Desulfofalx alkaliphila DSM 12257: one gene and its partners. The main gene of each other region encodes a partner of the protein of the gene in region 3 in a complex. Links are inferred from orthologs where the notes say so. Each region holds a gene or a part of one and is shown on either strand. Other genes may lie near its edges.

Region 1 (6,662 bases), on a different replicon or contig from region 3:
GATTTTCCTTTGTGGAGGCCTTGGCTGCCTGTCCCACCAACTGGCGTACCAACGCTGAAAAAACCTGGAACTTTGTTGAAAAGGAAATGCCCAAATACTTTAAGGTTGGGGAAAAGAAGGTTCCTGGAGCTGAGCAAAGGGAGGGACAGTAAATGGCTGATGTAATTAAAATTATGCTGGCCGGCGAAGGCGGTCAGGGTGTTCAATCTGTGGCAGAAATTTTAGCCGAAGCCGCTGACAATGAAGGTAAAGAAGCCTTATATATTCCTAACTTCGGGGTTGAGCAGCGGGGCGGCGTATCCATTGCCTTTTTGCAGATCAGCAGTGAGCGCATCGGTGCCCCTAAGTTTAACACTGCAGACATTGTGGTGGCCCTAAGTGACCGGGCCATTTACCGCACCAAGCAGTATGTGGGCGAAAAAACGGTCTTTGTTTACGATTCGGGCATTGACATTCCCCAGGAGGATCTGCCTAAGGAAGCTGCCAAGTTATTGGCCATACCGGCTTTAGAAATAGCAAAGAACGAACTGCACCCCCGGGTGTTTAACGTAATTATTATGGGCGCCGTGGTTAAAGCCACCGGAGTGGTGACAGATAAAGATGCTAAAAACGCCATTGAAAAGAAACTGGGCTACAAATTTGAACAAAACCCAAAACTGCGTGAACTAAACTATAAAGCCATTGAAAGAGGCATGGAACTGGTTTAAGTATTGGTTTTGAAATAAATAAGGAGGGTGAAATAAGTGGCCATAGAATTTAAACCCCGCACCCTTGAACTCCAAAAGGCAACATGGACTGTTTTTCCCGGACTGTGTAAGGGCTGTGGTTTGTGTATCGAAAAATGTCCCAAAAAATGCATTGCCTGGTCTAAAGTATTGGGCGTTTACGGCACTCCCTCAGTGGAGTCCACTGACGAGTGTATCGGCTGTGGCATTTGTCAAATGGTTTGTCCGGACACCGCCATTAATGTGGTGCGGAAAAAGAAAGACTCCCAAAACAGTAAGTCGGCAGTGGCCGAGTAAAAGCAAAGTAAAAAACCCCTTCGTTTTCTTGCGAAGGGGTTTTATCATTCACCGTTAAAATGGCTGAAACATATTCTGTATCAATACTGCCAGGGGGTGAATGGAGTGGGTAAAAAACAAACCTGTATATATTGCCAAAGGGAATGGGATAAAAATAACAGCGGCATAAATATCTTAGGATACTTTATCTGCCCGGAATGTGAATACTCAATAGTAAAAACAAATTGCCGGGAGCAGGCATATAAGTTTTACGTTAAGGGCCTTAAGAAAATATGGCGCTGTTTAGAAATTTGATCTAATCCCGGTGCTCTTTTTTTGTTTTCCAGTCTCTGGCGCCGATGGGCCAGTTCTATTTCTGATCTGATTAACCTTAAGGTAAACAGATCTATGCCTGTGCTGCAGGCAATTTCGCTGTCGGAGCGGCCTTTCTTCCAGGCCCTTATTAGGTATTGGACATTGGTACGGTACTTTTTGGATAATTTTTTGGCATCAATTATCGGTTTATTTTGTGACATCACAACTACCCTCCTTTTATGCGGGCTGCTTTGTTTGTTATTATTTTGTCTCGCAATTCATTCATCATGTTGAACAAGAGTTGGAAAGGGAGGCAAAAAGCCGGTCTAGTAGCTTTATGCAATCTATGGTAAAATTATTTATTGACAAAAAACATGCAAGCTTTTGGGAGAAGAAGAATAATGGACCAAGGGGAAACTCCTTTAGTAAGGGCTTTAGAAAATCATCGTTTGAAAAACAAGGCTGCCTTCCATATACCGGCGCACAGGCAGGGCCAAGCTTTACCTGTGGAATTGCTTGGGGCCCGGCAGCATATTTTTGCCTATGACCTAACGGAAGTAGACGGCTTGGACGACTTACATAACCCCAAGGGTGCCATTGCCCGGGCACAGCAATTGGCTGCCCAGGCCTTTGGGGCAGAAAAAAGTTATTTTTTAGTTAATGGCAGCTCATCGGGCTTACAGGCCCTTATATTGGCCACCTGCCAGGGGGAGGATTTAGTGATCCTGCCCAGAAATGTGCACCGCTCGGTTTTGACCGGACTTATTTACAGCGGTGCCCGTCCTGTATATATCTATCCGTCACTTGTGGACAAGTTTGGCATCCCGGCGCCCATTACCGGGCAAGAACTTAACAAATGCCTGCAAGAACACCCCAAGGCCAAGGCAGTATTGACGGTGCACCCTAACTATTACGGGGTGGCCGGCAGGCTGGAAGAACTGGTAAAAACCGCCCATGGCTTTGACATCCCGCTTATGGTGGATGAAGCCCACGGGGGACATTTTCCTTTTCACCGGGACCTGCCCCCCGACGGCCTGTCTTGCGGGGCAGATGCTGTGGTGCAAAGTACCCACAAGGTGGCCGGTGCCTTAACCCAGGCATCAATGCTGCACCTTAAATCTGATAAAATTGAACCGGCCAGGGTGGAGGACTGCTTGCGCATGGTACAGAGCACCAGCCCATCCTATATATTGATGGCATCCCTGGACGCCGCCCGGCGGCAGATGGCCACCCAGGGGGAACAAATGCTGGAGCAGTCACTGCAGCTTGCCCGGCAATTGAGGGATAAAATAAATGAGCTGCCCCACTGTGAGGTGCTGAGCAGCTCCCACTTTAAAGATAAGGGCAGTGTTTTTATAGACAAGACCAGGCTGGTGATAAATGTACAAGCTTTAGGATTGACCGGATTTGAAGTTAAGGATATTTTATCAGCAAGCTACGGTGTGCAGGTGGAATTGGCGGATCACTGTAATGTGGTGGCCATAATGGGCTTAAAGGCCTGTAAGGATGATGGCCGGCGCCTGTACGAGGCCCTTAAGGATATGGATAAATATAAATCAAGCAGCAGAAAGGGCGGTAAGCCACTGCAGCCGCCCCCTGCCCAGGTGATCAGCTCCCCCCGCAGGGCATGGATGGGTAAAAGTAAAAGTATAGAGCTGGAAAAATCAGCCGGCAAGATCAGTGCAGACAGTGTTGCCGTCTATCCGCCGGGAATTCCGGCACTTTGCCCGGGGGAATTGATTAGCAAGGACATGGTAGAATATTTAGTGGAGGTGCGCAGTAGAAAACTGCACATACAAGGCTCCGGCGATACCAGCTTAAGATCCATTAGAGTGCTGGATCTATAATCAGTATTGTGAGGAATTTTTATGTCAGGAAAACTAATTGTTTTTGAAGGTATTGACGGGGCGGGAAAGAGCACCCAACTGTCTATGCTTTATCAATACCTGCAGCAAAGGGGTTATAATCTCATGACCACCAGGGAGCCGGGGGGCACTCCGGTGGGTGAAGAGGTGAGAAGTATTCTGCTCAATCCCCTCCATGGCGACCTGCAGCATCGTGCCGAGGCTTTTTTGTATGCCGCTGCCCGCTCCCAATTGGTTTACCAGGTAATTAAACCGGCCCTAAGGGAGGGGAAGATAGTATTATGCGATCGCTTTGTGGACTCAACAATGGCTTACCAGGGATATGGCAGGGGTATTTCCCGCAATTTTTTGCAGCAAATTAATGATTTAGCCACCGGGGGCTTACAGGCGGATTTGGTCTTGGTTTTTGATTTGCCGGTGGAAGAGAGTTTTAAGAGGGTAAATAAACGCAGCACCGGCGACAGGCTGGAGCAAGAGACCCACTCCTTTTTTCAGCGGGTACGGGAGGGGTATTTAGAAATAGCCAGGCAGCAATGTCACAATCATCTTGTAATGGACGCCTCCCTGTCGGTGGAAGAGCTACAGCGGCAGGTGAGAACGGTGGTGGACAATTTTATTGATGGGAAGCTTAGGGAAAGTGATTAGCTTTGATGAAATAATAGGCCATAAAGAGGCCCTTGACACCCTGTTAAAGGCCTTAAGGCTGCAGAGGGTTGCCCATGCCTATCTCTTTATGGGGCCTGCCGGCCTCGGGAAGACCACCACAGCCATGGCATTTGCTGCGTCCCTTTTATGTGAGCGGGCCCCGGACGGCAGTTTTTGTGGCAGCTGTAGAAGCTGCCGCCAAATAGAGGGGGGAAATAACCCCGACTTACAGGTGGTGGAGCCCTCAGGGGCCACAATAAAGCTTGAACAGGTAAAGCAGCTACAAAGGAACATAAACTACAAGTCTTACCAGGGCGGACGTCAGGTGTATTTAATTAAGCAGTGTGACACCATGACAGCGGAGGCCGCCAATTCTTTGCTTAAAACCCTGGAAGACCCCCCCGGCAATGCAGTCTTTATACTAATTACCTCTCGACCCTATGGAATACTACCCACCATTTCATCCCGCTGCCAAAACCTATGGTTTTACCCCTTGGCAAAGGACCTGGTAATGGCAGGTTTAAAACGCTACTCCCATGTTCAAGGGGACAGGGCGGCGGTAATAGCGGCCATGGCCGGCGGCAGCATAGGCAGGGCCCTTGAACTGGTGGATGAAGAGGTATATCTGACTAGAGAGCGGATGCTGGCGGTTTTTGAAAAAATAAGGGACGGGGACCTTGTGCAGCTGCTGGGGGAATCTGCAAGTCTTTCCGGCGACAGGGATGCGGCCCTGGGCTGGCTGCAGCTGTTACAATTATGGTTTCGGGACTTGCTTGTCTGGCAACAAACCAAGGACAAGTCTTTGATTATTAATATCGACCTTGAAGATCAAGTGGACAAATACGCAGGTGAGTATAGTACAGATCAATTAATGGATATGCTGAAGGATATAGAAAGGGCACGCTCCCGGTTAGAGGCCAAAGGGAACGGCAGGTTGGTGCTTGATGCTTTGCTGCTGAGGCTGGCTGATATACCGGAAGCAAAGGGAGGGTAAAATATTGGCTTATAAGGTGGTTGGTATTCGTTTTAAAAAAGCCGGCAAAATATATTTTTTTGATCCCGATGGCCTGGAGCTGCAAATAGGGGACCATGCCATTGTGGAAACCACCCGGGGGATTGAATATGGTCAAGTGGTGGCCGGCCCCGGTGAGGTGGAAGAGGATGAGGTGGTGGCGCCCTTAAAGAAGGTGCTGCGCAAGGCTACAGAGGAGGACAAGGCACAGCTGTCTTTAAATAAAGAAAAGGAAAAGGTCGCCTATCAGGTGGGTTTGGAAAAAATTGCTGCCCATGGGCTGCCCATGAAGCTGATCTCGGTGGAGCAGACCTTTGACGGCAACAAAATTATTTTTTATTTTACCGCCGACGGCCGTATTGATTTTAGGGAACTGGTGAAGGACCTGGCAGCGGTTTTTCGCACCAGGATAGAGTTGAGGCAAATCGGGGTGCGGGACGAAGCTAAAATGGTGGGCGGCCTGGGCTGCTGCGGCAGGGAATTGTGCTGTGCTTCCTGGCTGGCTGATTTTGCTCCCGTTTCAATTCGCATGGCCAAGGATCAAAATCTTTCCTTAAACCCTACAAAAATATCAGGGATTTGCGGGCGGTTGATGTGCTGCTTAAAATATGAAAACGATGTTTACGAGGAAGCCAAGGAACATTTTCCGGAGGTGGGCACCCTTGTTAACACTGCCGAGGGCGATGGTCGGGTGGTCGGTTTTAATATATTTAAAAAGACTGTCACGGTGGAAATAAAAGAAAACAAACATATTTTTGAGTTTCCTGTGGGGGATGTAGTAATAAAGAAGATAAAGGGTGAAAACAGTGGGGCCTCTACCCGGACGGATAGCTAGACTGGAATATATGATTAAAGAAGTGTTGGGTGAACTGGAAGACATAAAAAAGTTAGTGCGTTTATTGGAGCAGGAAAATGAAAAATTGCGCCATGAATTAACCCAGGCCTATAAACACTGTAAAAGGGAGGCCCAAAGGGCCGCTGAAACAGAGAAGACAGACAGGGATGAGCCCACCTTGCTGCGATTGTATAACGAGGGTTTTCATGTGTGTAACATTAAGTTTGCCCAAAGCAGGGAGGAAGAGTGTCTCTTTTGTTTGGGCCTCCTGCGCAGACAAGATGATGAGGTTGGTGAAAAGTAGTGGCCGGTAAATCCTGTGGAACACTGTACCTATGCGCCACTCCCATTGGCAACCTGGAGGATATCACCATTAGGGCCTTGACGGTGTTAAAAGAATGTGACCTAATTGCCGCAGAGGACACCAGGCATACAAGAAAGCTTCTCTCCCATTATGATATTCATACCAGGCTGATCAGTTATCATGCCCACAACGAACAAAGGCAGGGCGAAAGGATAATTGACATGCTCTTGCAGGGGCAAGATGTTGCGGTGGTAAGCGATGCGGGCATGCCCGGTATTTCCGATCCCGGGGCCCGGCTGGTGGAATTGGCCTTAGAGCATGGGATACCGGCGGTGCCTGTTCCCGGGGCCAGTGCTGTGATAGCGGGGCTGGTGGTTTCGGGTTTGCCCACGGCCCGTTTTGTATTTGAAGGTTTTTTGCCCTCTAACAAAAAGGGGCGCAGGCGTCATTTGGAAAAGATAAGGGGCGAACAACGCACCATGGTCTTTTATGAGTCACCGCACCGCCTCTTGGAAACCTTAAGGGACATGTGCAGTAAATTTGGCGGTGACAGACAGATTGCGGTGGCCCGGGAGTTAACTAAAAAGCACGAAGAAATTTACAGGGGAAGCCTGCACTTGGCAGTGAGCCACTTTGAGAAGGTACCCCCCCGGGGGGAATTTACCTTGGTGGTGGCCGGTTCAAG
Region 2 (5,330 bases), on a different replicon or contig from region 3:
ATAAAACCACCACATCGGCATCTTCGGTATCAAAGGAATGGTACTCCACCACTTCCGGAACCATCTTTTCGTAATCGGCAAAAAATTCCTGCAACACATCGTACAACTCTTCTTCAACGTTATAGGTGTTGCGGTAGTGACCGGGCTCCCGGTCTACACCGGGTGTGCCGGGTTTGCCCACAAAGGGCTCAGCGGGTACAAATTCAATGCCCCTTTGCTCAGGGTCATAAATGGTTAAAGACTCGCGCATTTTTGCCTGGTAACCGTCACCCAAAATAAAGGTGGGGAAGCGGTACTTCCAGGCAACATTAAATGCCTTGATGGTGTAATCAAACAATTCTTGGTGATTGGCGGTGGAATAAACTATACGCAAACCCTCACCGTTACCGCCAAAGGTGGTCATGGTCACTTCCTGTTGAGAATAGATAACAGTGGCAGTTGACGGGCCACCGCGCTGTTGAATGATGGTCACAGTGGGTAAGCGCATGGCTTCCGCCATGGAAAGGGGTTCCTGCATTAAGGTATTGCCGGGGCCCGCTGTGGCAGTAAATGCCTTGCGTCCGGCCATAACCCCGCCAAGGGTGGTAAAGCCTGCCGATAGCTCATCTTCCGTTTGTAAAAACCGGCGATTGTATTTGGGAGCTAACCTTGTCCAGTAATGCATGATTTCGTTTTGTGGTGTGATGGGATAACCATACATGATTTCCGCACCGGCAGCCATTGCCGCCCAAGCCACCACCTCGTTACCGGTCATAAATACACGTTTTTCTTCGGTAATAAGTTTGTCTGGCATAAAAGAAACTGCACCTCCTAAAATATGGCTCTCTTTTCGGTAACTTTGGTTACCAGAATGTATTTGGCATATAGCGGTCTAAAGGTCTGACCACGTTACCGGCACTATCCTTCTTCCCTAAAATATCAGCAACTTCCCTCACAGCAGTGGTGGCGATTACCGGGATGCCCAGCAGCTTTGCCGCCTGGCTTACTGCCTTGGCCCCCTCCTCCACCACCTCCGCAGTGGTTTCATCACCCAGGTGAGTGTTATTTATCACTCCGTGTATAGTACCCAATCCCTTGACATAATCTACAATATCTCTTACATTTGCAGTCATTGGCCGTGATATGTTAATTACGGCGTAAATTCTTAAATTAGGCTCCTTATCTACGCCCTCTACTAAATTTAGGGTTTTAGAACCCTCCACACCGTAGCCGATGTCAAATATTACATCCCCCTGGCGGAATAAAGCCCACCTTGTTTCGGGGTTTATCACATTGCCTGCTTCCCCCAAACCCATGGTATCCTTTGTTTCCCACGCCAATACCTTTATACCCTTTTGGGAAAGCAGCCTTTTAATGGGCCTCAATGTATAGCAGGGTTCCACTATATCTAAATCCACAAGGTTTACCAATCTCTTTTTATTTGCCAATTCTATTGCCCTGTTTACTGCAACTTCACTTTTCCCACTGGCATATTCACCAACATAAACCTCAACTATTCTGTCGGGTATCAAGATCACCCCCTTGAATAAACTATAATTGATTTTTTATAGTTTATCCAGTAAAAAAATTCTTAATTGTCCAATACAAAGAATAAGCGGGACATAACTGCCCCGTATTCCTCAGTAGCCCTACCTTAAATAAACTATAACCAGCCCGGTATTTTTTATGAAATTAGTATTTCTTTTCTTTTACAGTATAACCCTAGCAAAATAGCTCCGTCAAGAACATTACAACCCCTAAATAATTCCATTAAAGCAGCATATATTCCATTAAGACTAAAAGAACCACTCCGGGCACCTGTAATACCCCTGCCAGCAGCAAAGTAAAAATATTTATTGGTATGTATATTCCAAAGTTGGCACTTATCACATTGGTAATGGCCAGCAGTAAGGCACCGACAACTAAACAGGCAAGGGCCCTAAAAACTAACCTTAGGGGCCGAACAAAAAATATCCCTACCAAGTATAGGCCAAAGAGGCCAACCAAACCAAGCACTATGGTCGTCCATTCCATCATCACACCCCCCGCAACTATTAGTAATTGATTAATTATATGATAGTTGCGGAAGGTTATTCCTTTTTTTTCCTCTTTAGCTGTCCATGGACCTCCGTCCCTGCAGCGCTTTACTCAATGTATATTCATCGGTATACTCCAAGTCTGCACCCACGGGCAGGCCATGGGCCAGCCTTGTCACCTTTACCCCCAGGGGTGAAAGCAGCCGGTACAAGTAAAGTGCGGTGGCATCTCCTTCAACACTTGAATTTGTGGCCAAAATAACTTCCTCTATCTTATTATGCTGCAATCTTTCCAAAAGCTTTTTAATGTTTAAATCTTCAGCCTTGATTCCCTCCATTGGGTTCAGCACACCTTGCAGCACATGATACAGGCCGTCAAAACTGCCGGTTTTTTCAATGGCAATCACATCCCTGGCCTGTTCCACTATGCAAATTATGTGCTGCTTGCGGGAGGGGTCATCGCAAATTCTACAGGGATCAACTTCGGTGAGGTTACCGCAGTTGCTGCAGTACTTTACCTTTTCCCGCACCTCCACCAAGGCATGGGCTAAATCTTTAGCAACCTGGTGGGGCGCATTTAAAATAAAAAAAGCCAAGCGCTGTGCAGTTTTCGGACCTATGCCGGGCAGCTTGGCAAACTCTTCAATCAAACGAGCCACCGGCTCTGACAGATATTTCATTTGTATCCCCCATTGTTTCTCATGTCTATCAAATTGTAGAATAATTTAAAGTTTTAGTCAAGAAAATGCCGGCCGGCCAAAATGCAAGAAAAAAAGAACACGGGTTTTCCCATGCTCTTTTTAACCAACCGCGCCTTGGGCAAGTTTTTAAAATAAACCCGGCACCTTTAGGCCGCCGGTGATCTTACTCATTTCAGCGGAAACCATATCTTGGCTTTTGCGCAGAGCATCATTGGTGGCCGCCAAGATTAAATCCTGCAACATTTCAATATCATCGGGATCCACAACTTCCGGCTTTAATTCGATGGAAATCAATTCCTGCCTGCCGTTGGCCACTACCTTTACCACCCCGCCGCCCGCTGTGCTTTCCACAGTACGGGTGGCTAACTCCTCCTGCATTTTAGCCATATCCTGCTGCATCTTTTGCACTTGTTTCATCATTTTATTCATGTTTCCTCCACCTAACATCATTAAGCCCTCCTCAAAAAATAGATTTATTTGATTTCAACCTTGTCTTCACCAAAGAGTTCAACAGCCTTCTGCACTAAGGGGTTTTCTTCTGAGCCCTTGGTTTTAGGTTTTTCTTGTTCTTGATTTTCTAAAACTATAATTTTTAATGACCAGGATCCGCCCAGAACTTCATTTAAAGCCTGCTCAAATATTTTTTTGTTTTCACCTTGCTCTGCACGGACCTTATGAAAGTTTGCGTGCTGGGGCTTAAAAGCAATGGTCAGCACCTTATCTTTTACCTCAACAAAAAAGGCCTCCCGAAAAACGCCATAAACAGAAGGTTTTATTTTCTTCACATAGTCCAGTATCTTTCCCCAGCTCTGTTTTACCTCTTGGGAAAGGTCACCGGTTTGTTCATTTTGATTTTTTTCTTCATTTAGTTCACTTTGCTTTTCTTGCTTTTCTTCCTTTTCTTCTGTTTGTTCTTTTTGCCCCCTTTGTTCCTTGTCCGGCGGTGCCTCTTGCCGCTGGGGCATCTGCCGCTCTGCACCGGCCTTTGGCGGTGGCTGGGCACCGGTCAGCTTAACTAGGGCCAATTCCAGTAAAATTACCGGTTGAGCACTCCACTTCATATCATACTCTAAACGGGTTAACACTTCCAGACAATTTGATATAAAAATTGGCTCCAGCTTGGCGGCGTCGGCCTTTAAATTGCTTACATCCCCGGCCTCCGGCAGCCGGTTAGAAATTAAATAAAGCATAATGGATCTTAAATAGCCATTTAACTCTTTAACAAACATCCTAAGGTCTTTACCCTGCTGCAAAAGCTCATTAACCAGGAGCAGGGCGTCCGCCGACTTGCCCTTTGCCAGGTAATCCACCATGCTGCTCATCACGTCTTCTTTAACGGTCCCTAATATCTTATGCACATCGTCCACAGTAATAGAATCATTGCCAAAGACCGAGCCCTGATCCAAAATGCCCAAGGCATCCCTTAAGCCGCCCTCGGCAGCCCTTGCAATTAATACTAAAGCCTGGTCCTCAACCTCTAAGCCGATTTCTTCAGCCACCTGCTTAAGTCGAGGCAGCATATCCTTAACACCTATGCGTCGAAAATCAAATCTTTGGCACCGGGAAAGGATGGTTAAGGGAACCTTATGGGGTTCAGTGGTGGCCAATATGAAAATCACATGGCCGGGCGGTTCTTCAAGGGTTTTTAAGAGGGCGTTAAAGGCCTCGGCGGTAAGCATATGTACTTCATCTATGATATAAACACGGTACTTGCCACTGGCCGGTGAAAATTTAACATTTTCCCGCAGTTCACGAATGTCTTCAATGCCGCGGTTTGATGCAGCATCTATTTCTATGACATCCACGGAGCTACCTTCATTTGTTGAAATGCAGTTGTCACATTGATTGCAGGGTTCGTTGGCCACCACCTTTAAACAATTCAAGGTTTTAGCCAACACCTTGGCAGTGGTGGTTTTGCCGGTTCCCCGGGGACCGCAAAATAAATAGGCATGGTTAATACGTCCCTTGTCCAGGGCATTTTGTAAGGTGCGAGTAATATGTGATTGCCCAACAATGTCGGCAAATCGCTGTGGGCGATACTCCCGATATAGGGCGCGATAAGCCATATATTTAACCCTCCAGAATTAAGTTTACTATAATTTTCGATATTTAATACATTTTTCCTTTTATTATTTTGCCCCTGGCTTATTGGTTGTTGATTTTACATTAAAACTGAGGTGCAAATTTTATAAGGTATTTCTTTTGTCTGACTTTTGTATTCACCAATAGTTTACACTAATGTTTATGTTTTAAATCCTCCTTGTCACATACAAAACAAGGAGATGGTCCTTGTTCCACAAGAACCATCCCCTTAAAATTGCTGGCCGTGCATCCTGCTTTTGGATAATAACCTCCGGGCGTTACTCCCGCAGGTAACTCAAACCAGGCACCCTTGCGGCACCCGCAAGTCATCCCTTAGTGCTGCTTCCGCCAGGACCTGACACGGTTCAGGAGCTTGCGCCGCGCAAGACCCGGTCATCAACGTCCCTTACGGCAGCCAGACCCCACAGGTTATACCCGAGAGCAGGTATTCAACCCCGCTATAGCGGATTGCGGGTGCAGGGCACCGCTACCTCCCCGTCTAGCACGACCATTATTTTATACTTATAAGCAA
Region 3 (7,893 bases):
CAGGCGCAGACCAAATGAAAGAATATGTACTGCAACAAGAACGGATACAACAGCTCATTGCCGATAAACAAATTGTAAAAGTTATTTCGGTACCCGGCAAATTGGTAAATATAGTTGTAAAATAACATATTTACGGCAGATTCTCTGTTTTCTCCTATAGAATTTTGTGTGCTGAATGATATGGGGTGAAGCAGGGAATCTTTTTCTGTTAGGGAGGGTTAGAATTGTGGACAGTGTTATTTTTGGTTACGTATTTATTTTCATAGCCCGGGTAATGGATATGTCGCTGGATGTTATCCGTATTTTGATGCTTACCAGGGATAAAAAATTACTGGCCGCTGCCATTGGCTTTGTAGAAATAATAATTTTTGTTGTGGCACTAAATATGGTGATGGCCAACGGCTTAGATGATCCGTGGAAGATTATTGCTTATGCCGGCGGTTTTGCCACCGGGAACTATGTGGGAGCCATGGTGGAGAACTACCTGGCAGTGGGTTTTGTGTCCCTTCAAATATTTCCCCGTAGGGCCAAAACAGGTGAAGCCATCAACAGGCTTCGGGCCGAAGGTTTTGGTGTCACCAGTGTGGTAGGAACGGGACGAAGCGGTCCCCGCACCATCCTGTACGTTATTGTTAAGCGAAAGGATTTAATAAAGGTACAAAATGTGCTGGACCAAATAGATCCCAAGATTTTCTACAACATTTCAGACGCCCGAAGCATTCGGGGCGGAGTATTTCCCGGTAAGGCCTAGGCAAAATAATTTGAATTTTATTGGCTTTAACTACACAAGCTAATATGGCAACTACACTAAGGCCGGTGAAATTTTATTGTTGTTTGAAATTATGCTCCGCACCTTTGTAATGTATTTTTATGTGCTGTTAATACTGAGACTGACCGGAAAACGTGAAATCGGTCAGCTTTCTCCCTTTGATTTTGTGGTGGCCATCATTGTGGCAGAGTTGGCGGCCCGGCCGCTGGAGGATCCAAACATGCCCTTGTGGTATGGCTTGGTGCCTATTGGCTTGCTGGGCTTACTTGAGGTGGTGCTTTCTTGGTTAACGCTCAAAAGCAGAGGCCTTCGCCTGTTCCTGTATGGGCACCCCCAAACTATTATTAAAAACGGTAAACTGCTGCGCTCAGAAATGAAAAAAAGCCGCTATAATCTGGATGACATTATGTGCCAGTTGCGCGAACACGGAGTGGCCAACATTCAAGATGTAGAAATGGGTGTGCTGGAGTGTTCCGGTAAGATGAGTATAATATTGAAATCTCAAAAACGGCCGATAACTCCGGAAGACTTAGGCTTACGCACCAAATATGAGGGTCTGCCTACCATATTAATAATGGATGGGGAAATAGCCAGGGAGAACTTAAGGCTAATTGATTTAGATGAAGAGTGGTTACTTCAAAGGTTAAGGGAAAAGGGTTTAACTGTGGATGAGGTGCTAATTGCCACCATATCCACCGACGGCCGCCTCTTTATTAATGAAAAGGATGATGGCAAAAACAATCGGGACAAGTAAATTTTGGTAATAAGCTGTATTATTAAAGGAGGAATTCTCGCTTTTACCTAGAATTTTACATTTACATTAGTTAATATGCCATTAAAGTTGGGTAGGTGCTTAGATTGCTTCAAGTTGGTCGCCGGGAGCAACTGGTTATTTTAGTACTGCTGGCGGCACTGCTCTTTGGCGGTGGTTACCAATACGCCCAGCATAAAGCATCTTTAGAAAACCAACCGGTGCTGGTGCCGGTGGAAGAACAAAATGAAAGGGAACCCAGTCAACTGGTGGTACATGTCAGTGGAGCGGTAATAACCCCGGGTGTATATTATTTGGAAGAGGGCGCCCGGGTTATTGATGCGGTTCAGTTGGCGCAGCCGGCCCCGGAGGCTGATTTAGACGGCCTTAATTTGGCGGCACCGTTAACTGACGGACAGCCTGTGCCGGTGCCCTTTAAGTTGGATGCCGGTCCCTTGGCAGAGGATATGGCTGCCAATACGGTGCAAGGTCACCAAAGCAGTGCAGCGGGAACAAAGGTAAATATCAATACCGCCGATGCCGCCCAGTTGGAGACCCTGCCCGGCATTGGCCCGACCCTGGCCCAGCGTATCATTGATTATCGCCAAGCCAACGGTAATTTTAAAGCGATTGATGAAATTCAAAATGTATCCGGCATTGGCGCTAAAAAGTACGAAAGTATTAAGGATTTAATATCCGTTTATTAATTATCAACGGTGAAAATTATAAATTCAGAACTACTAAAAGGCGCAATTTTCATTTGCGCCTTTTTAGGTGATCTGTTATGAACCGTCCCTTGTTTAAATTTTGTACAATATTTATACTGGGCCTGTGGCTGGGAACTTTTTTGTCACTGCCCCTGGGGGTGTTATTCACTGTCTGCGCAGTGCTGCTCATTTGTGCCGGCTTAGTTTATTGGTTAGCGGACCACTACCTCCCTTGGCTTTTGGTGCTGCTTTGTCTGAGCACAGGGCTGCTTATGGTCGGAATATATGATGAGACACACCGGTCTTCGCTGGTGCACTATGCCGGGCAAAGGGTAACTGTCACCGGCGTGATCACCGACTACCCCGACCAAAGGCCGGACAAGGTATTTTACCTTGTGGATGTCCGGGAGCTACAAGTGCAGGGTGAAACTGCCCGGGCCCATGGATTAATGCGGGTGGCTGTCTATAATCCTTCCCAAATATATACCTATGGTGATTTAATTGCCCTAACCGGTTTAATTCAGGTGGTAGAGCCGCCGGGCAATCCCGGTACCTTTGATTATCGAGCATATTTAGAGCGCCGGGGCATTCATGTGGTAATGTCAGTTTGGGATGAGCAGCAGGTAAATAAGTTGGGCACTGCAGCCTATGACGGCCTTAAAGGCCTGTCCCTATCTGCCCGAGAGAGATTGCAGGGGGTTATTGATGACACCCTGGCGCCGGAACACAGTGCACTGGTACAGGGGATGCTCTTTGGCAGTAGGGGAATGATCCCTGACGAAATTAATGCCGATTTTCAAAGGGTTAGTTTAGTACATATTTTATGTGTTTCCGGTTTACATGTGGGCTTGGTTTTAGCCGGCTTTTTGATATTATACCACCTGCTACGCCTTCCGGCAGGGTGGGCAACACCGCTGGCCTCCCTTGTGCTGGTGTTTTATGCTGTTATGACCGGACTGGGGCCACCGGTGATCCGGGCCACCGTAATGGGCCTGTTGGTGCTGTGGGCAAGGCAGCTTGGGCGCCATCGGGACTGGCCCACAACCATGGTGCTGGCGGCGGCAATTATTTTGGCCAGGTGGCCCTACGCACTGTGGGAACCGGGGTTTCAACTCTCCTTTGCGGTGGCCTGGGGTATCCTTTACCTCACCCCCTGGGTAGAGCAGCGCCTAAAAGATTGGCCCCGCCCGGTAAGGTTGGCAGTGGCGGTGCCCCTGACAGCGGAATTAACGGCAGTGCCTCTGATGGCCTATTATTTTAGCATTGTATCGCTGGTGGGTGTGGTTACCAACATTTTAGTGGCCCCGCTGGTGGCGGCGGTGATGCTTTTAAGCGGCCTTTCTATGCTGCTGGGCTTAATACTGTTTCCCCTGGCAAATATCTTGGGCGCAAGCACAGGGGCGCTCTTGGATTTAATGCTATGGGTGGTGAAAACCATGGCGTCACTGCCCATGGCGGCAGTGTATTTGCCTTCCCCGCCCTGGTGGGCGGTTGTGGCGGCATATGGTCTCTTGGCATACCTGCCCAAGGCATCATTAAAGGGGCAGTCATGGGAACGGCACCGCCGGCTGATGGGTATTGTTGCGGTGATTATTGCCCTACTCCTTTTATTGGTGCCCAACGGTACCCAAAACAAGCTGACCGTACATTTCATTGATGTGGGCCAGGGGGATGCGGCATTGATCCAGACCCCGGGGGGAAAGAATATCTTAATAGATACGGGCGGCTTGCCCGGTGAATTTGAAAGCGGAAGCGGTGCCGGCAACAAGGTGGTGCTGCCCTATCTACAATCGCTGGGGGTTAATGGCTTGGACCTGCTGATCTTGAGTCACCCCCACGAAGACCACGCCGGGGGCGCCCTGGGCTTAACCCGCAGAATGCCGGTGAAACTGGTACTTGTGGCGCCGCTGGAGAGTATTAATGATTACCCCGCCGGCTGGGAAAGGCCCGATACCGGCTACTTACAACTGCTGGCACGGCTGCAGCAGCGAGGGATGCCCATACGGGAGGGTATTGCCGGACATAGTTTACAAGTGGATAAGGATGTTGACATAGTGATACTTTCACCCCATCAGCCGCTGCCCGATTTAAACGACAGCTCGCTGGTGGTGAAAATAGACTACCGTGAAAGAAGTTTTTTGTTTACCGGGGATATCGGCGAAAACAAACAAAGGCAGCTGGCCCGGGATGTAAAAGACCTGCAAGCCGACGTGCTAAAGGTTCCCCACCACGGCAGCCGTTTTTTTAATCCTGATTTTTTTGCAGCCGTGGCCCCCCACATGGCCGTCATCAGTGCAGCAAAAAACAACAGGTTTGGGCACCCGGCCCCTGAACTACTGGAGCATTTGGAGGGGCAGGGGGTTAAAATATACCGCACCGACCGGCATGGAGCAGTAATTGTCAGCACCGACGGTTCATCGGTTTGGGTTGATACAGGAAAATCTTATCAAGACTGATCAGGCAGTCCAATAAAAATCATAGGTGAACTTTATGTTAGGAGTTGTCTTACTTGAAAAAAGCACTGATAATTTATAATCCAACCAGTGGTAATCATAAATTTCCCCAGCAAATTGACAGTGTTGTGGAGAGCTGCCACCGGCACGGTTACTTACCCACCCTTTATCGCATTTGTCCCCATTTAGATTACGACCGGGTTTTTGATGCCATTGGCAAATATCAAGTTTTGTTGGTATCCGGCGGCGACGGTTCTGTCAGCCGGGCTGTAAACAGACTGATGCAGTCAGATGCAGACCTGCCGATGGGCATTATACCGGCGGGCACAGCCAATGATTTTGCCACCGCCTTGGGGTTGGAAAAACACCCCGGCATGGCGGTGGATAAGTTGCTGGGCGGAGGGGTGGCCAAGGTGGATATTGGCCGGATCAATGACCGGTATTTTATCAATGTGGCCAGTGCAGGGGTCTTGACTACCATTTCCCAAGAGGTGAACAACGCCATAAAGAGCCGCCTGGGGGTGACCGGCTACTATTTAAAAGGTTTAGAACACCTGTGGCAGGCTAAACCAATGCCTGTAAAAATGGAAGGGGATGGCTTTAGCATTGACCAAGAAGTAATGCTGTTTTTGGTGCTAAACTCATCCACCGCCGGCAGCATCCGAAATGTGTCACCCAAGGCAGCCATTACAGACGGTCTGCTGGATGTGATCATATTAAAAAAATGTACACCGGCCCAGCTTGTTCCCCTGCTGCTGCAGGCCTACGAAGGCAGGGGCGCACATTTAAACAGCCCGCTGGTGGAGTATTATCAAACCAGCCGGCTTAGGGTAAGTTCAGAAGAAGATATAAAGACAGATATTGACGGTGAGCCGGGGCCAAAAATGCCCCTGGATATAGAAGTGCTGCCGGGACGGTTAAAGCTGCTTATACCCACGGTGGGCTAAAGGAGACGGCACACAATTATTTGTACAGGTCAATTCAGGGACAAGCATTTAACAAGAAAGGGAAAGGTGAGGGCTGTTAAAAGTGCTCTATTACGAAAGAATTGTCAATAGTTTAAAACGCGGGGTGGTGGCACCGGTATACTTATTTTACGGCGAGGAAGTTTATCTGCGGGAACAAGCGGTGGAGCGATTTAAAGAAAGCTTGCTCACCCAGACGGCGGATTTTAATTTTGATGTGCTGGATGGGGAAAGGGTGGAGCCGGCGGAGGTTGCAACTGCTGCCAGTACCCCTCCCGTGATGGCTGAGCACAGGTTGGTACTGGTGAAAAACCCGCCCTGGTTTTCCGGCGGTAAAAAAACCGGCGGCAAGCAGGCGGAAGGAAAAGAATCCAGGGAGCCGGCAACACTAAAGCCATTGCTGGATTATTTAGCCAACCCCTTAACCACCACCTGCCTTATCTTCAACGCCGGTATCACCGTTGACCGGCGCAGGAAAATTTACAAGGCTGTTGAAAAGGCCGGTCAGGCAGTGGAATTTACCCGGCTTAGGTCCAAGGAACTGGCCGGGTGGTTGGACAGCCAATGCCGTTTAGAAGGCATAAGGCTGGAACCTGCCGCCCGGGAGCTGCTTATTAGCGGAACCGGCAACGGGCTGACCGGCTTGGAAAAGGAATGGCAAAAACTGATCACCTATCTGGGGGATGGCAAGCAAGTAAGGGTAGAAGACCTCAAGCAAGTAATTCACTATTCGGTGGAGTATAAAATCTTTGATGTAATGAATGCCATTGGGCAATGCCGTTACGGCTTAGCTCTGGAGGGAATTAAAGAACTGCTGATAAACAAAGAGCCGCCGCAAATTATACTGACAATGGTGGCCAGGCAGTTTCGCTTAATGCTTCAAGTAAAAGAATTATCGGCCCAGGGTTTGTCTGCCCCGGATATAGCCAGGCGAATTAACGAAAAACCCTACCCGGTACAAAATGCATTAAAATTACATCGGAACTTTACCCGGCGTCAGCTGATAAGGTCGTTGATTCAGCTGGCCGAACTGGATGCAGACACAAAAACGGGGCGGCAAGAGTTTTACCCGGGTATCGAACGGCTCTTGCTAAATATTGCCCGGTAACAAGGTGCTTTTTAATGAAACGTTTTTGTTAATAATCCGTCTTAATTATAAGTGTATATTAAAACTTAATATGGGGGCGTCTGGATTGAAAAAAGTTCTAGTGGTTTTAATGTTGCTTATGCTGGCGGTGGGGTGTCAAAGCAGCGATGATCTTGATGATCCAACTAAAGCGGAAAAAATCCCCGGTGACTTTAATGTTGACATCACAGGGATTAGCGATCCACCCCGGTGGTTTACACCGGTTAGTTGGTTGAGCGATAACAAAATATTTGGGCAAGCAGGCTATAATTCGATAATTTGGCATACAGATACAAAGGAGCAAAAACTACTGAAGGAACCTACCTGGTCAAGCACCATATCACCGGACGGAAAATACTTGGCCTATACAAACGAGCAGGGTCTGGCAGTTATTAACTTGGAAAGCGGTGAAGAAATATGGCCGCAATCACTGGAGGGGGAAAAAGAACAATTATTAAACCCGGTGCCTAAACTGTGGTCGCCGGATGGCAGCAAGTTAATGTACTCATATGATTTTGAATGGACCAGTGACTTGTATATTTATGATATCGCCGCCGGTACCGTAAAAGAATACAGACTAAAAAAAGAAGACAGTTCTCTTGTTTCGCCGGTGCGTTGGTTAAGTGATGAGGAAATATTGTTCGTTGTTGGTTCAGTAACCTCAAAAACAGGGGAACAAGAGTATACCGAGGCCGGCTATCGCAACAATTTAAAAGTTGCCGATCTTGACGGGAACAGCAAGGCTTACACAGACACCGAAGACTTTACTTATGTATGGCCGGTGGGGGTTTCTGCCGACAATGAAAAGGTGGCATACATTCTCTATCACGTCCACAACGGCATGAAAGAGCTGCATCTTCTAAGTTTAAAAGACGGAAATGACGAGACACTGTTAAAAGATGGGGACTTAATGTTTGCTACCCTAACTGCCGATGGGCAATACCTTGTCTATGTAAGCCAGGAACAACCCGAAGGCACCGGTCAGCTATATGCTATGCAGTCGCACAGTAAAAAAGTTAAACCGGTATTGGATATAAAATATCATTTTGATGTAGTTGAAATGTTAAGTAACAACAGAGGCGATCAGGTGTATGTGACCATTAAAGAAGCGGGAAGGGATTA

Evidence for each region.
Region 1: holA (region 3) and holB share a complex: the UniProt entries of both Bacillus subtilis proteins name them as parts of the DNA clamp loading complex. The link is inferred for Desulfofalx alkaliphila DSM 12257 from one-to-one orthologs.
Region 2: holA (region 3) and dnaX share a complex: the UniProt entries of both Bacillus subtilis proteins name them as parts of the DNA clamp loading complex. The link is inferred for Desulfofalx alkaliphila DSM 12257 from one-to-one orthologs.

The regions. Positions count from the first base shown.
Region 1 is NZ_JONT01000015.1:13,868-20,529, forward strand. The notes cover bases 2,886-5,810. They hold holB (DNA polymerase III subunit delta'), read left to right. Parts: upstream 2,886-3,800; coding sequence 3,801-4,820; downstream 4,821-5,810. Other genes in these bases: BR02_RS0109170 (aminotransferase class I/II-fold pyridoxal phosphate-dependent enzyme), read left to right, coding at 2,886-3,163; tmk (dTMP kinase), read left to right, coding at 3,185-3,826; BR02_RS0109185 (PSP1 domain-containing protein), read left to right, coding at 4,825-5,673; BR02_RS0109190 (initiation control protein YabA), read left to right, coding at 5,684-5,810. Outside these bases: BR02_RS0109145 (thiamine pyrophosphate-dependent enzyme), read left to right, coding at 1-152; BR02_RS0109150 (2-oxoacid:acceptor oxidoreductase family protein), read left to right, coding at 153-707; BR02_RS0109155 (4Fe-4S dicluster domain-containing protein), read left to right, coding at 750-1,022; BR02_RS16105 (sigma factor G inhibitor Gin), read left to right, coding at 1,128-1,316; BR02_RS0109165 (hypothetical protein), read right to left, coding at 1,271-1,537; more of BR02_RS0109170, read left to right, coding at 1,691-2,885; more of BR02_RS0109190, read left to right, coding at 5,811-5,977; rsmI (16S rRNA (cytidine(1402)-2'-O)-methyltransferase), read left to right, coding at 5,977-6,662. UniProt on the Bacillus subtilis protein: DNA polymerase III is a complex, multichain enzyme responsible for most of the replicative synthesis in bacteria.
Region 2 is NZ_JONT01000015.1:7,593-12,922, reverse strand. Bases 2,487-5,330 are described here. They hold dnaX (DNA polymerase III subunit gamma/tau), read right to left. Parts: upstream 4,783-5,330; coding sequence 3,190-4,782; downstream 2,487-3,189. Other genes in these bases: BR02_RS0109120 (YbaB/EbfC family nucleoid-associated protein), read right to left, coding at 2,843-3,166; recR (recombination mediator RecR), read right to left, coding at 2,487-2,695. Outside these bases: BR02_RS0109140 (transketolase C-terminal domain-containing protein), read right to left, coding at 1-793; BR02_RS0109135 (hypothetical protein), read right to left, coding at 843-1,517; BR02_RS0109130 (pro-sigmaK processing inhibitor BofA family protein), read right to left, coding at 1,750-2,013; more of recR, read right to left, coding at 2,090-2,486. UniProt on the Bacillus subtilis protein: Part of the beta sliding clamp loading complex, which hydrolyzes ATP to load the beta clamp onto primed DNA to form the DNA replication pre-initiation complex.
Region 3 is NZ_JONT01000001.1:123,477-131,369, forward strand. What follows is about bases 4,883-7,731. They hold holA (DNA polymerase III subunit delta), read left to right. Parts: upstream 4,883-5,709; coding sequence 5,710-6,753; downstream 6,754-7,731. Other genes in these bases: BR02_RS0100645 (diacylglycerol/lipid kinase family protein), read left to right, coding at 4,883-5,627; BR02_RS0100655 (TolB family protein), read left to right, coding at 6,839-7,731. In the rest of the region: leuS (leucine--tRNA ligase), read left to right, coding at 1-125; BR02_RS0100625 (DUF2179 domain-containing protein), read left to right, coding at 227-751; BR02_RS0100630 (DUF421 domain-containing protein), read left to right, coding at 843-1,523; BR02_RS0100635 (ComEA family DNA-binding protein), read left to right, coding at 1,619-2,227; BR02_RS0100640 (DNA internalization-related competence protein ComEC/Rec2), read left to right, coding at 2,305-4,683; more of BR02_RS0100645, read left to right, coding at 4,737-4,882; more of BR02_RS0100655, read left to right, coding at 7,732-7,893. UniProt on the Bacillus subtilis protein: Part of the beta sliding clamp loading complex, which hydrolyzes ATP to load the beta clamp onto primed DNA to form the DNA replication pre-initiation complex.